3 regions of the Salinivibrio sp. AR647 genome follow, and region 3 is predicted to be linked to each of the others. Evidence: predicted binding sites of a transcription regulator. Region 3 holds the regulator's gene; each other region holds the start of a gene.
What was found. Region 3 encodes CRP, which controls carbon source genes, mostly activating them, when cyclic AMP is high. Its sites were predicted from a motif close to TGTGANNNNNNTCACA; they were not measured.

Region 1: a site for CRP is predicted at 2,433-2,448, ahead of rppH (RNA pyrophosphohydrolase). Genes of this name have one in related genera too.
Region 2: a site for CRP is predicted at 2,399-2,414, ahead of BZG76_RS10800 (glycogen/starch/alpha-glucan phosphorylase). Genes of this name have one in related genera too.

What each region holds. Positions count from the first base shown of each region.
Region 1 covers NZ_MUFE01000012.1:37,106-41,312, forward strand. The annotation lists gene ptsP (phosphoenolpyruvate--protein phosphotransferase) at 1-1,754, opposite strand, end outside; gene rppH (RNA pyrophosphohydrolase) at 1,767-2,279, opposite strand; gene mutH (DNA mismatch repair endonuclease MutH) at 2,861-3,574, shown strand; gene BZG76_RS13405 (DUF6482 family protein) at 3,582-3,884, opposite strand; gene BZG76_RS13410 (NADP(H)-dependent aldo-keto reductase) at 4,093-4,207, shown strand, end outside.
Region 2 covers NZ_MUFE01000008.1:38,275-42,481, forward strand. The annotation lists gene BZG76_RS10800 (glycogen/starch/alpha-glucan phosphorylase) at 1-2,285, opposite strand, end outside; gene malT (HTH-type transcriptional regulator MalT) at 2,794-4,207, shown strand, end outside.
Region 3 covers NZ_MUFE01000009.1:139,288-143,494, forward strand. The annotation lists gene astD (succinylglutamate-semialdehyde dehydrogenase) at 1-1,389, shown strand, start outside; gene BZG76_RS12165 (DUF1338 domain-containing protein) at 1,400-2,191, shown strand; gene crp (cAMP-activated global transcriptional regulator CRP) at 2,310-2,942, opposite strand; gene BZG76_RS12175 (phosphoribulokinase) at 3,192-4,061, opposite strand; gene BZG76_RS12180 (YheU family protein) at 4,118-4,207, opposite strand, start outside.

The sequences.
Region 1 (4,207 bases), on a different contig from region 3:
GTCCTCTCGGCCTCTTGGCTGACCTCTTGATACGCGCGGCTGACCAAGGTTTTCGCTTCCAATAACTCATTGCGGCCAGAGATCATTGGCAGTAGTAACTTAAGGTTATTTAAACCTATGCTCGCGCGTAACATGGCACGGACTTGGATCAAAAAGATATCCGGATGATCCAAGCTGAAGCGAATACCGCGCCACCCCAGAAAAGGATTATCTTCTTCCACACTTAGGTAAGGAAGCGGCTTATCCCCACCGATATCCAACGTACGCATCACCACAGGCTTATCAGGGTAACTGGCAAGAATGGCGCGATACTGTTTCACTTGTTCGTCTTCAGAGGGGAACCGGCGTAACATTAAAAAAGGGACTTCAGTGCGAAAAAGTCCTACCCCATCCACCCCTTGATTAATCGCAATTTGACTATCGGCACTAAGACCGGCATTTAAATGGACCTCAACCCGGGTGCCGTCTTGGGTTTGTCCCGGGCTGGCCAGTGCTGTCTCAAAGGTCGATTGTAAGCTGGCTTCTTCTTGCACTAATTGCAGGTATTCGTTGATCAAGGCCTCGGCAGGCTCGATCATTAATACCCCTTTGTGTCCATCGAGGATAACGGTTTTGTGGTGCAAGCGTGAGGGAGAAAAGCTGACCCCCATGATCGCAGGGATCCCCAATGCCCGCGCGAGAATGGCAGCATGAGAATTAGCCGCTCCCTGTTCGGCGACAACGCCTGCCAGTAAGGTACGAGGAATCGAAGCCAGCATACCGGCTGTCAGCTCGTGAGCCAGTAACACAACCGGTGATGAAATCGCTGGAGCACTGCCTGCCGGGGCCATCAAAAAATAGAGTAATCGCTGACCCAGTTCTTTTACATCGTCTGCGCGCGCTTTGAGATAAGGATCGTCCATCAGGGAAAAGCGCGCGGAAAAGGCCTCCACAGTTTGTCGCACGGCCCACGTCGCTTCATCACCTTGCTGGATCCTGACCGTTATGTCTTCTCGCAACATGGGATCATTGAGCAGATGTACAAACAGATCAAAAATCGCTAATGCGTCTTTTTGTAGCTCCTTATCAAAGCGCTTACGCAAACGCCGGAACTCGGTACTYGCCTCATCAATCGCGGCGTCTAAGCGGTCGAGCTCTCGCGACACATCGAGACTGCTTGCCGGAGCAACGTCCTCTAGCCTTGGTTGCGACTCGTCGCACCAAGCTTGAGCAATACCGATCCCCGGTGACGCCGGCATCCCTTCAAGTAAAATAGGCGATCGGGTACCTTGCCACCCCCCTTGCGCATCCGCATGGGCAAATACCACCGCCAACTGCGCGGCTAAGGTGACAAGAAACGACTCTTCACTTTCATCAAATTGACGCGGTTGGTGTTGCTGAACGACTAATACGCCCAGCACCTTTTTGCGATAAATAATGGGCGTACCCAAAAAAGATTGAAACGCATCTTCTCCTGTCGCTGGAAAAGGTTTAAACGCAGGATGTCGTCGTGCATAAGCGAGGTTTAAAGGCTCAGCTCGTTGACCAACCACGCCAACTAACCCGTCACCAAACGACATCGACACTTGCGCCGACGGATCGAGCCCCTGCGTTGCCATCAAATCAAAGCTTTGTTGCTCAAGGTTGGCGAGATAGACAGAGCAGCACTCGGTACGCATTGCCAAGCAGGTTTGTTGCACCAACGTATGCAGCGCCTGATCGAGATCGGCTGACACTGCAACGCTTTGCACAATATTCCTTAACTGCGTGAGCACCGAGTTTCTCCTTTACCCTCGCTTATTTTTACGTCGAGGTTTGCGTTCTTTAAAAGGCATCGCAAGCGGCGCAAACTCTTTCATTGCACGCCGATAGACTTCACGCTTAAATGCCACGACTTGACGCACAGGATACCAATAACTGACCCAACGCCAGCCATCAAATTCCGGTGTCCCGCCACGCAAAACGTTCACGTGTGACTCATCACACTCAAGCTTAAGCAAAAACCATTTTTGCTTTTGCCCAATACATACGGGTTTAGAATCCCACCGCACCAAGCGTTTCGGTAATTTATAACGTAACCAATGTCGACTAGTCCCCAAGATGCGCACATCTTTTTTGGTCAGTCCAACTTCTTCATACAATTCACGATACATGGCTTGCTCAGGACTTTCTCCTTCATCAATACCACCTTGTGGAAACTGCCATGAATGCTGACCATATCGACGAGCCCAGAGTACTTGACCGTGGCCGTTACAAATTACTATCCCCACATTGGGACGATAGCCATCGCCATCAATCACTGGACAACCTCAATGATAAATCTCTACTGAACCTGATTTTTTCACAAAAAGCGGCTGAGGGTAAACAAACATTGTGGATTGACCTTCTTTTTTGCGCTCTCGTCGTCATCTGAGGATAACTCACTCTCTAACAGGAAGTTATAAACATAGCAATGAGAGTTTGCGCACATTTATTCACGCTTTCTGTGGATAGATTTGTGAAGAAGCCTAGAAAAAGTGCATTAAAGCATCAGGTATCGATCATCTAACGGAAGGAAATATTGTCATACAAATAAAATAAGACCTTAAATTCATAAACTTAAAAGTAATTCGTTAAGATAGGATCCTTGACAAGATCCGACGATCATTAAATACGCACAGATCGCTCAAAGATCCACCAGTTAGTGAATTATCCACATCGATAGCTCAAAAAAACGACAGATCAGCTCTTTTATCCATTTTTCTCTGATTTTTATTACTGTATATATGATCATGTGCCTCATTTTACGCGCATAAAATGATGCCCATGTGGATAACTAAAGGACAGTCATGACATTTTCTCTCCAAGGATCCACTTGCAGCACCGATGACAGTTCTCGATAATGCACGACCGTTATGCCCATAAACAGGATCGAGCCACTGTGATACATCCTCCTGAGTCTGAACAGATACTGATGGACCGAGCACTAGAGCTTGCAGGTCTGACGCTGGGTGAAGTGAGCCAGTCACAAGCGATAAGCTGTCCGGAAACACTCTCTCGGGAAAAAGGCTGGATCGGTATGTTACTCGAGACCTGTTTAGGTGCCAATGCGGGGAGTAAGCCTGAACAAGACTTCGCGCATTTGGGGATTGAGCTAAAAACCATTCCCGTCAACCAAAACGGTAAGCCTCTAGAAACAACCTTTGTCTGTGTCGCACCACTCACTGGGATTGCGGGGGTACGTTGGGAAACCAGCCATGTAAGACAAAAACTATCACGCGTGTTATGGGTCCCAGTGGAAGGCGAGCGTGATATTCCTGTGGTGAAGCGACGGATAGGGACCCCCCTGCTGTGGTCTCCTAGCTCAGAAGAAGACGCATGCTTACGCGCCGACTGGGAAGAATTAATGGATTGGGTGGCATTGGGACGCGTGACAGAAATCACGGCACGTCAAGGCCAATACCTACAATTGCGGCCCAAGGCTGCTAATGGCAGCGTACTCACCGACGCCTTTGGATCTCATGGCGAGCCAATTCGAACGCTACCACGTGGGTTTTATTTACGGACACAATTTACCCACCAGATCCTGAGCCGTTACTTCCTCGATCCGCAATAATAGCGCCTTAAAATCGAATCGGCATGTCTTCTCGACACCCAGGCTCCCCACCGGTCGCGAACTCATCATAGGGATCCATTAAGCGTAACACGCCCTGTTCAATGCCAAGCGCCTTGAGCTTATCCCCCACTTGTCCCACATGATCAAACTGCATCACCTCGCCGGTTTGATCGGAACGTAACGGCTCGAGCTGCTTCTTGATTTCGACTTCTACCGAATACTTGGCGCCTCCCGCATGAGCCATGATGTAGCATTGCGGACATGACTGGGGATCCGCGCGCATCCACGCCTTGAGTTGTGCATAGTTCATTTGACTTTCCTCTTGTCGCTTTCTTTGGCGCCTGTTGCTACCTGACCCAATACACCCCATCGCCCGGCAATTCATGGCGTCACCCATACAAGTAATGGTTAAAGTTTGCACACCTGTCAAGCCGAGCGGTGCGGTTAAACCGCTTTCGATTAAAGGCAAAATTCTCTACTATGGACTGCCATAGGTCGATTGCAGACAAGGAGACAGGATGCAATACCACCGTTTGCCCCATTCCTCGCTAGACGTGAGCAAAGTGTGTCTTGGCACAATGACATTTGGTGAGCAAAATAGTGAAGCCGACGCGCATGCTCAGCTCGATCTTG
Region 2 (4,207 bases), on a different contig from region 3:
GCAAAGTCAGCCAAACATAAGTACGGGTCACCACTTGTCATCACGCTGTCAAAGACAGGGCGCAGCAAACCAGGCTGCCCTGGCGTGAAGGTTTCATCCAATAGGCTATCTAAAGCGGCTTTTAGAAGCGGTTGATTTTGGTACGCTGTTTCGGGTTGATAGCCTTTTTGGCGTAATTCGGTGACACCATCAACATCTAAGCCAAAGATATAGATATTATCGTCACCCACTTCTTCACGGATCTCGACGTTAGCGCCATCCATGGTCCCAATGGTCAAGGCACCGTTAAGGGCCATTTTCATATTACCCGTGCCCGACGCTTCTTTACCGGCCATTGAGATTTGCTCTGACACATCGGCGGCTGGAATGATAATTTCTGCCATGCTTACGCGGTAGTCTGGAATAAACACCACTTTAAGCTTATCGCCAACGCGTGGATCGTTATTGATCGTTTCGGCCACCTTGTTGATAGCGAAAATGATCGATTTTGCCAGTTCATAACCTGGGGCTGCTTTAGCGGCAAAAAAGACCACTCGTGGCGCCATGTCAAAGTTTGGCTCGTTCAGCAAGCGCTGATAGAGCGAAATTACATGCAATAGATTTAAGTGCTGACGCTTATATTCGTGTAGACGCTTGATCTGAACATCGAAAATCGCATCGGTGTTAAGCGTGATATCGAGGTTGGATTTTACCCAGTCAGCAAGGCGCTGTTTATTGCGCTTCTTGACCGCCATGAAGGTTTTCTGAAAATCAGCGTCGTCAGCATATTGTGCAACCTGCTCGAGTTGCTCAAGCTGTGCTGGCCACTGCTCGCCAATTTTTTCACTGATCAAGTTTGATAAATCAGGATTACAGAATTTCAACCAACGACGCGGTGTAATGCCGTTTGTCACATTTTGAATGCGACCTGGATAAAGCGCATCAAACTCAGGGAATAAATCACGTTTAACCAACTGTGAGTGCAAGGCCGCGACACCGTTGACAGCATAAGAGCCAATCACACACAGATTCGCCATGCGCACCATGCGCTCACCTTGATCATCGATCACGGATAACACTTGCTGTTTGCGCACATCACCAGGCCACTTTTGCTCCACGTCTTGTAAGAAACGATGATTGATCTCGAAAATGATCTCCATATGGCGAGGAAGAAGCTCTGCCATGAGCGATTCACTCCACGTTTCAAGCGCTTCAGGTAATAACGTGTGGTTCGTGTAAGCGAAGGTACGGCTAGCAATGGCCCACGCTTCATCCCAACCTAAGCGATAATCATCTAGCAACACACGCATCAGTTCAGGAATGGCGATCGTTGGGTGAGTATCGTTAAGCTGAATGGTTTCATACTCCGGCAACGCCGCCAACGCATGTCCGGCTTCCAAGTGACGGCGAAGAATGTCACCCACTGAGGCGGCGCTATGGAAGTACTGCTGCATTAAACGCAGCGTCTTGCCCGCATCATGATTATCGTTGGGGTAAAGGACTTTAGTCAGGTTACCCGCATCAATATCAGCTTGCTGCGCATGGGTGTACTCGCCCGCATTAAAAGCATCAAGCGCGAACGGTGTCAGTGCTCGACCTTCCCACAAACGCAATGGATAAACGGTGTTACTTTGGTAACCGACAATGGGTAAGTCCCAAGGCATTGCCTGGATTTTCAAGCTAGGCACCCATTGACGATAGGTATGCCCCGCTTCCTCAACAACCTCAACATGGCCATAAAAACCAATGGTTTGAGTCAGGTCCGGACGGACGACTTCCCAAGGGTAGCCTTCTGGCTCACGCCATGCATCAGGCGCTTCTTGCTGCGCCCCTTGATCGAAAGATTGGCGGAAAAGGCCATATTCGTAGTGTAAGCCATAGCCAACTGCTGGATATTGCTGTGCCGCGAGTGAATCCATAAAGCAAGCGGCGAGACGCCCAAGCCCACCGTTGCCGAGTGACGGGTCACGCTCTTGCTCTAATAAGTCGGTAAGACCCAGACCGAGTTCACCAACGGCCTCAGCAATCACATCGTATAAACCCATGCTAATCAGGTTGTTGCCCGTCAAACGGCCAATGAGAAATTCAAGAGATAAATAGTTAACGCTTTTTGCCTGTTTGATCGCTTGATCGTTTTCAGTCGCCACCAAGTCGCCTGTTGTGTGCTCAGCTAATGCACGCCCTAAGGCAAGGTACCAATCGCGTTGTTGAGCGGTTTCAGGTGCGTGACCTAGCTGGGTCAAGTGTTGGACCATGCTGATTTTAAACGCACTTTTATCAAAGGCATGTTGCTGTTTTGGGGTCATGTCATAACTCTCAATAATGGAATGAAACCTTGATGGCTATTCATCCTGCCCAACTCGAGAGTAACAAACATCCTCCCACTCACAGTGACGGAAAGGAGGAGATAGCAGGGCGTAGAGAGCTGTGTCACACACCAACAGTGAGCCGCCTCTCATCAATCCTAGCATCCACATACAAGCCAGTGATCAACATCACGTTATGGGACAAAAAGCATTCGAAAAGCAGCATGAAAAGTAAGAAATCACTTTTGTTATTTTTGTGCGCCAGCGCAAATTCTATATTTTCCAGGACACATAAATGTACAAAGCTATTTTAAAGGATAGCGAAAACAAAAAACTATTGTGATATAAATCACAAATATAGGGCGTAGATGCACCATTCTAGAGCAATCAACACAAGAGTGGAGAGAGATCATAGTTTGCTATCTAGGAGTCGCATAGACTCCAAGGAGGATAAAGCAGTGTCGCGCTGAGGGGCCGGCACCGTATTTGAGGTTAAGGACAGTGTGTTATGTGGATCCCATCAAAACTTACTCGACCAGGTCGGCTTTATAACGCCATATTGCGCCCTCGGGTGCTCGATATGCTACAACAAGCGCCTCACTATAAATTAGTGATGTTCCGCTCCCCCGCCGGCTATGGCAAAACAACCATGGCCGCACAATGGCTGGCTGATCAGTCCCATGTTGGCTGGTTTAGTATTGATGACAGTGACAATGATAGCTTCCGCTTTATTAACTACTTGTTACAAGCCCTGCATCAAGCCACGCAAGAAGGCTGCGCAAACACCATTAAGCTTGCTGAGAAGCGCCAATTCTCATCGCTTCGTGCACTTTTATCCGATGTGTTTGCCGAGTTAGCGAATTTTCATGCCACCAGCTATCTGGTATTGGATGATTATCAGCTTATTGATAACGAAGAAATCCATGAAGCCATGCGTTTTTTCATCAAGCACATGCCGGATAACCTCACTTTGGTCGTCACTTCACGAGCCAACCCGCCATTGGGCACCGCGAACTTGCGTGTTCGTGACTTAATGATCGAAATCGGGAACGAATTACTCGCCTTTGATAACGAAGAGACCACCCGCTTTTTTAATCAACGCGTGGCCGATGGGGTCGATGAGTCAACCGCCAATGCCTTGTGTACCTACGTTGAAGGTTGGCCGTCAGCATTGCAACTGATTGCGATTCAAGCACAGCACCAAAAGCGTACGCTCATGCAAAGCGCGGCCTCGTGTGCCAGCTTTAACCATGCCCACCTTTGGGACTATTTAGCGGAAGAAGTGTTTGATTTACTTGATACTGAAACCCGTCAGTTTTTGATGAAAGTGTCGGTATTAGAAATGTTCAACGATGAATTAGTCTATGCCTTAACGGAGCGCGGCGACGCGTTGGGGATGCTGGAGTCTCTGAACCGCTACGGTTTATTTATTTATCCACTCGAAGGCGACAACAATTGGTTCCGTTTTCACCATCTATTTGCTGAATTTCTTGCCCATGAGCGCCAGGCTCGGATCCCACAGCAGCAACAAACACTGCATCGGCAAGCGGCCTTAGCTTGGCTCAAGCTTGAATCGCCACATCAAGCATTGCGCCACTCACGTTATGGCGAGGATGATGCCCTGTTGGCAGATATTCTGAATCAATATGGTTGGCGGATGTTTAACCGTGGGGAGCTATCGACCCTCGAAGCGGCTATCAGCAAGCTAAATAACGAGTACTTGTACCAGTATCCGAGTTTAAGCCTACTTCGAGCTTGGCTTGCACAAAGCCAGCATCGCTATCATGAAGTGGGTGAGCTATTAGCAAGTGCAGAAAAAGCCTATCAAGCTCGCGAAATACCGCTCGACATTGATTATCAAGGCAATGCCAATGCGCTACTTGCACAGGTGGCAATTAATGCCAACGACCCAGAGCGGGCCA
Region 3 (4,207 bases):
TGTATTTGGCAAGGTGCAGAAGCGAGTCGTTCGCAAGTGGAGCAAGCGGTCAGCGCCGCACGCGACGCGTTTTTGCGTTGGCGCAATACCGATTTTTCTGAGCGCCAAGCGCTGGTGGAACGCTTTGCCGAAATAGTGAAAGCCAATACCGATGAACTGGCTCGGGTCATTGCCGAAGAAACGGGCAAACCCTTGTGGGAAACCAAAACCGAAGTCGGGGCCATGGTAGGCAAAGTGGCGATCTCCTTGCGCGCGTACCACGAAAGAACAGGCTCACGTGAAAAAGACGTCAATGGCACCCAAGCGGTATTACGCCATCGTCCACTTGGCGTTATGGCGGTATTCGGGCCTTACAATTTCCCTGGGCATCTACCTAATGGCCACATTGTTCCAGCTTTATTGGCGGGCAACAGCGTAGTATTTAAACCCTCTGAGCTGACGCCAAAAGTCGCAGAGAAGACCTTGGGCTATTGGCTCGAAGCGGGATTACCGCAAGGACTGATCAGCCTGGTACAAGGTGGGCGCAATACCGGTGAGGCGCTGGCCCAAGCGCGCGGTATTGACGGTTTATTGTTTACCGGTAGCGCCAATACGGGGCATATTCTTCATCGTCAGTTTGCTGGCCAGCCCGATAAAATGCTGGCGCTGGAAATGGGGGGCAATAACCCCTTGGTGGTGAGTGATCAGTTCGGTGATTTAGACGCCACCGTATACACCATTATTCAATCGGCCTACCTCAGTGCCGGTCAGCGGTGTACGTGTGCACGCCGCCTGCTACTGCCTGAGGGAGAAGTGGGTGACAAGATCTTGACTCGCCTAGCACAATGGACCAAAACCGTGCGAGTGGGCGGACAGTTTGATGATCCCGCACCTTTCATGGGCGCCCAAATTTCAATGGCTGCCGCCGAGGGGATTTTGGCCACACAACAAAAATTGATCGATCTGGGAGCAACCCCCGTCATAGAGTGCGAGCATTTACACGATGCGGTGATTTCTCCAGGGATTTTAGATGTGAGTGGCATTCAAGCGTTACCCGACGAAGAGTATTTCGGTCCGCTACTACAAGTGCAGCGCTATCAGGATATGGCTGATGCGATCACGAAGGCGAATGATACCCGCTATGGTTTGTCGGCAGGCCTTATCAGTGAAGACGAGGGCGAATGGCAATACTTCCTCGATCATATTCGCGCAGGGATTGTGAATCGTAATCGTCAGTTGACAGGGGCAAGCGGTGATGCGCCATTTGGCGGGCCAGGTGCGTCGGGTAATTTACGTCCAAGCGCTTACTATGCCGCCGATTATTGCGCTTATCCCATGGCATCAATGGAAGGGGAGCAGGTGGTACTGCCTGAGACGTTCGCCCCCGGTATTCCGACTCAACAAGATTAAGGAGACCAACATGGACAGTGGCCAAGCGTTATTCGATAAATTATGGCAAGACTATATTAACCGTCTTTGCCCATCGGCACATCAGGTACATGCCTTGCTCGAAGAAGGGCAGCCTTTAATCAATGATCATATTGCCTTGCGGACATTTGGTTTGCCCAAGGTTGGGCTTGAGGTCTTGGCGCGCCCCTTCCTGGCGCTAGGCTATCAGCAAAAAGGGGACTATACCTTTGAAGCGAAAAAGCTCAATGCCTGCCATTTCGAGCACCCCGATCCTTTGATGCCGAAAGTGTTTATCAGTGAATTGATGGTCGAGCAATGCTCGCCTGCGCTGCAAGCCATTGTTCACAAGCTGGTGGCACAAGTCGATGCGTCGTCACTAACAGGGAGCGATTTTCTTCATCAGGGGCGGCTTTGGGACATCGATAGCGCCACCTATCAAGCGCTTGCTGAGGAGAGTGAATACGCGTCCTGGGTAGCCGCGCACGGTTATGGTGCGAATCATTTCACGGTGAGTGTCAATCAGTTAAAGGCTCATGATCATTGCCAATCGGTTAATCAAAAGCTGCGAGACAATGGCTTTGCAATTAACGAAGCGGGTGGTGAAGTAAAAGGGGACGCATCCGTTTATCTGGAGCAATCCTCCACCATGGCTGACCGTGTCGCTGTTGTTTTCTCTGATGGCACGCAAACCATTCCAGGTGGGTTTTATGAGTTTGCTAAGCGTTATGTGTTGCCCAACGGTGAGTTGTACCAGGGATTTGTTGCCGCTTCAGCGGATAAAATTTTTGAGAGCACGCACTAATAAATAGCTGATATAACGAGGCATACACAGTTAAGGAAGAGTTCGCTCTTCCTTTTTTTTGTTTTAAAAAGAAAAACCGACGCCAGGGCGTCGGTTGGGAATACAGAGAGCGCTGTGATTAGCGGGTACCGTATACCACGATGGTTTTACCATGGGCTGAAATAAGATTTTGCTCTTCCAGCATTTTAAGAATACGCCCCACGGTTTCACGCGAACACCCAACGATTTGGCCAATTTCTTGACGTGTGATCTTAATTTGCATGCCATCAGGGTGCGTCATGGCATCGGGTTGCTTCGCTAAATTCAACAAGGTTTGCGCAATACGGCCCGTGACGTCCAGGAAGGCAAGATCCCCCACTTTTTGGCTGGTCACTTGCAAACGGCGCGCCATTTGTGAGGACAAACGCATTAATATATCAGGGTTAACCTGGATCAGTTGGCGGAACTTTTTGAATGAGATTTCTGCCACTTCACAAGGAGACTTAGCCCGAACCCAAGCGGTACGCTCCTGATCATCTTCGAAAAGGCCTAGCTCACCGATAAAATCACCTTGGTTAAGATAAGACAGGATCATTTCCTTGCCTTCTTCATCTTTGATTAGAACGGCGACAGACCCTTTCACGATGTAATACAAGGTCTCCGCTTTTTCGCCTGCATGAATCAGCGTGCTTTTAGACGGATACTTGTGGATGTGACAATGTGAAAGGAACCACTCGAGTGTAGGGTCTGTTTGAGGTTTTCCTGGAACCATATAACTTATTTCCTCTGCATGTGTTGCCCGGCAACAACGTCCTATCTTTGTCTGAGGGGTAACCCACCAGATCTATGCACAGAATACGAAGTCTGGGCGCGGGCTACAAGCTCACTGTATGTTAACAAGAGTGTATCTTTTTTTGTTAGCAATTTCTTGATTTTGATCTAGGCCAACCGCCTAAAAACCTGGCAAAAACGTGGCTAAGATCACGGCTTGAGAAGTAATACACGATAGATGCGCTACGCCCTAGCCAATCTTGCCTTTTTCGATTAGCTGCTGAATCAATGGACGGATGATAAGTTCCATCGCAAAGCCCATCTTACCGCCTGGCACGACGAGTGTATTATGCCGTGACATAAAAGACCCCGTGATCATTTGCAGCAGATAAGGAAAGTCGACGTTTTTCATCCCTCGAAAGCGGATCACCACAAAGCTCTCATCCAACGAAGGAATGCCTTTGGCGTTCAGTGGGTTGGAGGTATCGACCGTCGGCACCCGTTGAAAGTTAATGTGAGTGCGTGAGAATTGCGGCGTAATATAATGCAAATAATCGTCCATCGACCGCACAATTGAGTCGGTGACCGCTTCGCGTGAGTGGCCCCTATCGCGGGTATCGCGGACAAATTTCTGAATCCACTCAAGGTTGACGATCGGGACCATACCAATCAATAGGTCGACATGTTGGGAGACATTGACCTCACCATCAACCACACCGCCGTGCAAGCCTTCGTAAAATAGTACGTTGGTATTGTCGGGTAAATCCTGCCATGGTGTGAAGGTCCCTGGCATTTGATTGTAGGGCACCGCTTCATCAAAGGTATGCAAGTAGCGGCGATATTTGCCTGTGCCGAGTTCACCGTACTCACGGAAAAACTGCTCTAATCGCGGAAAATCATTGGCGGTGGGGCCAAAGTAACTAATGTGCCGTCCTTGCTCACGTGCTTTACGGATCTCGACGTCCATTTCCGGTCGCGTAAAGCGATGGAAACTGTCCCCTTCTAGCCACGCCGCTTTGATGTTCATCATCTGGAACATCTTACGGAATGCTTCGGACGTGGTGGTGGTCCCTGCTCCTGAAGAGCCGGTGACCGCGATGATTGGATGTTTAGCCGACATGACGCGCCCTGTCATTCAGTCTGAATGTGTATCGCTGTTTATTGCGTACAGCGATGCTAAGATCTGAGTGCTTCCTTACGACGAATATCCACTGTCTCGTGCAACTCAGAATACACAATCACGGCGTCGCCGGATTGCAGTTGTTG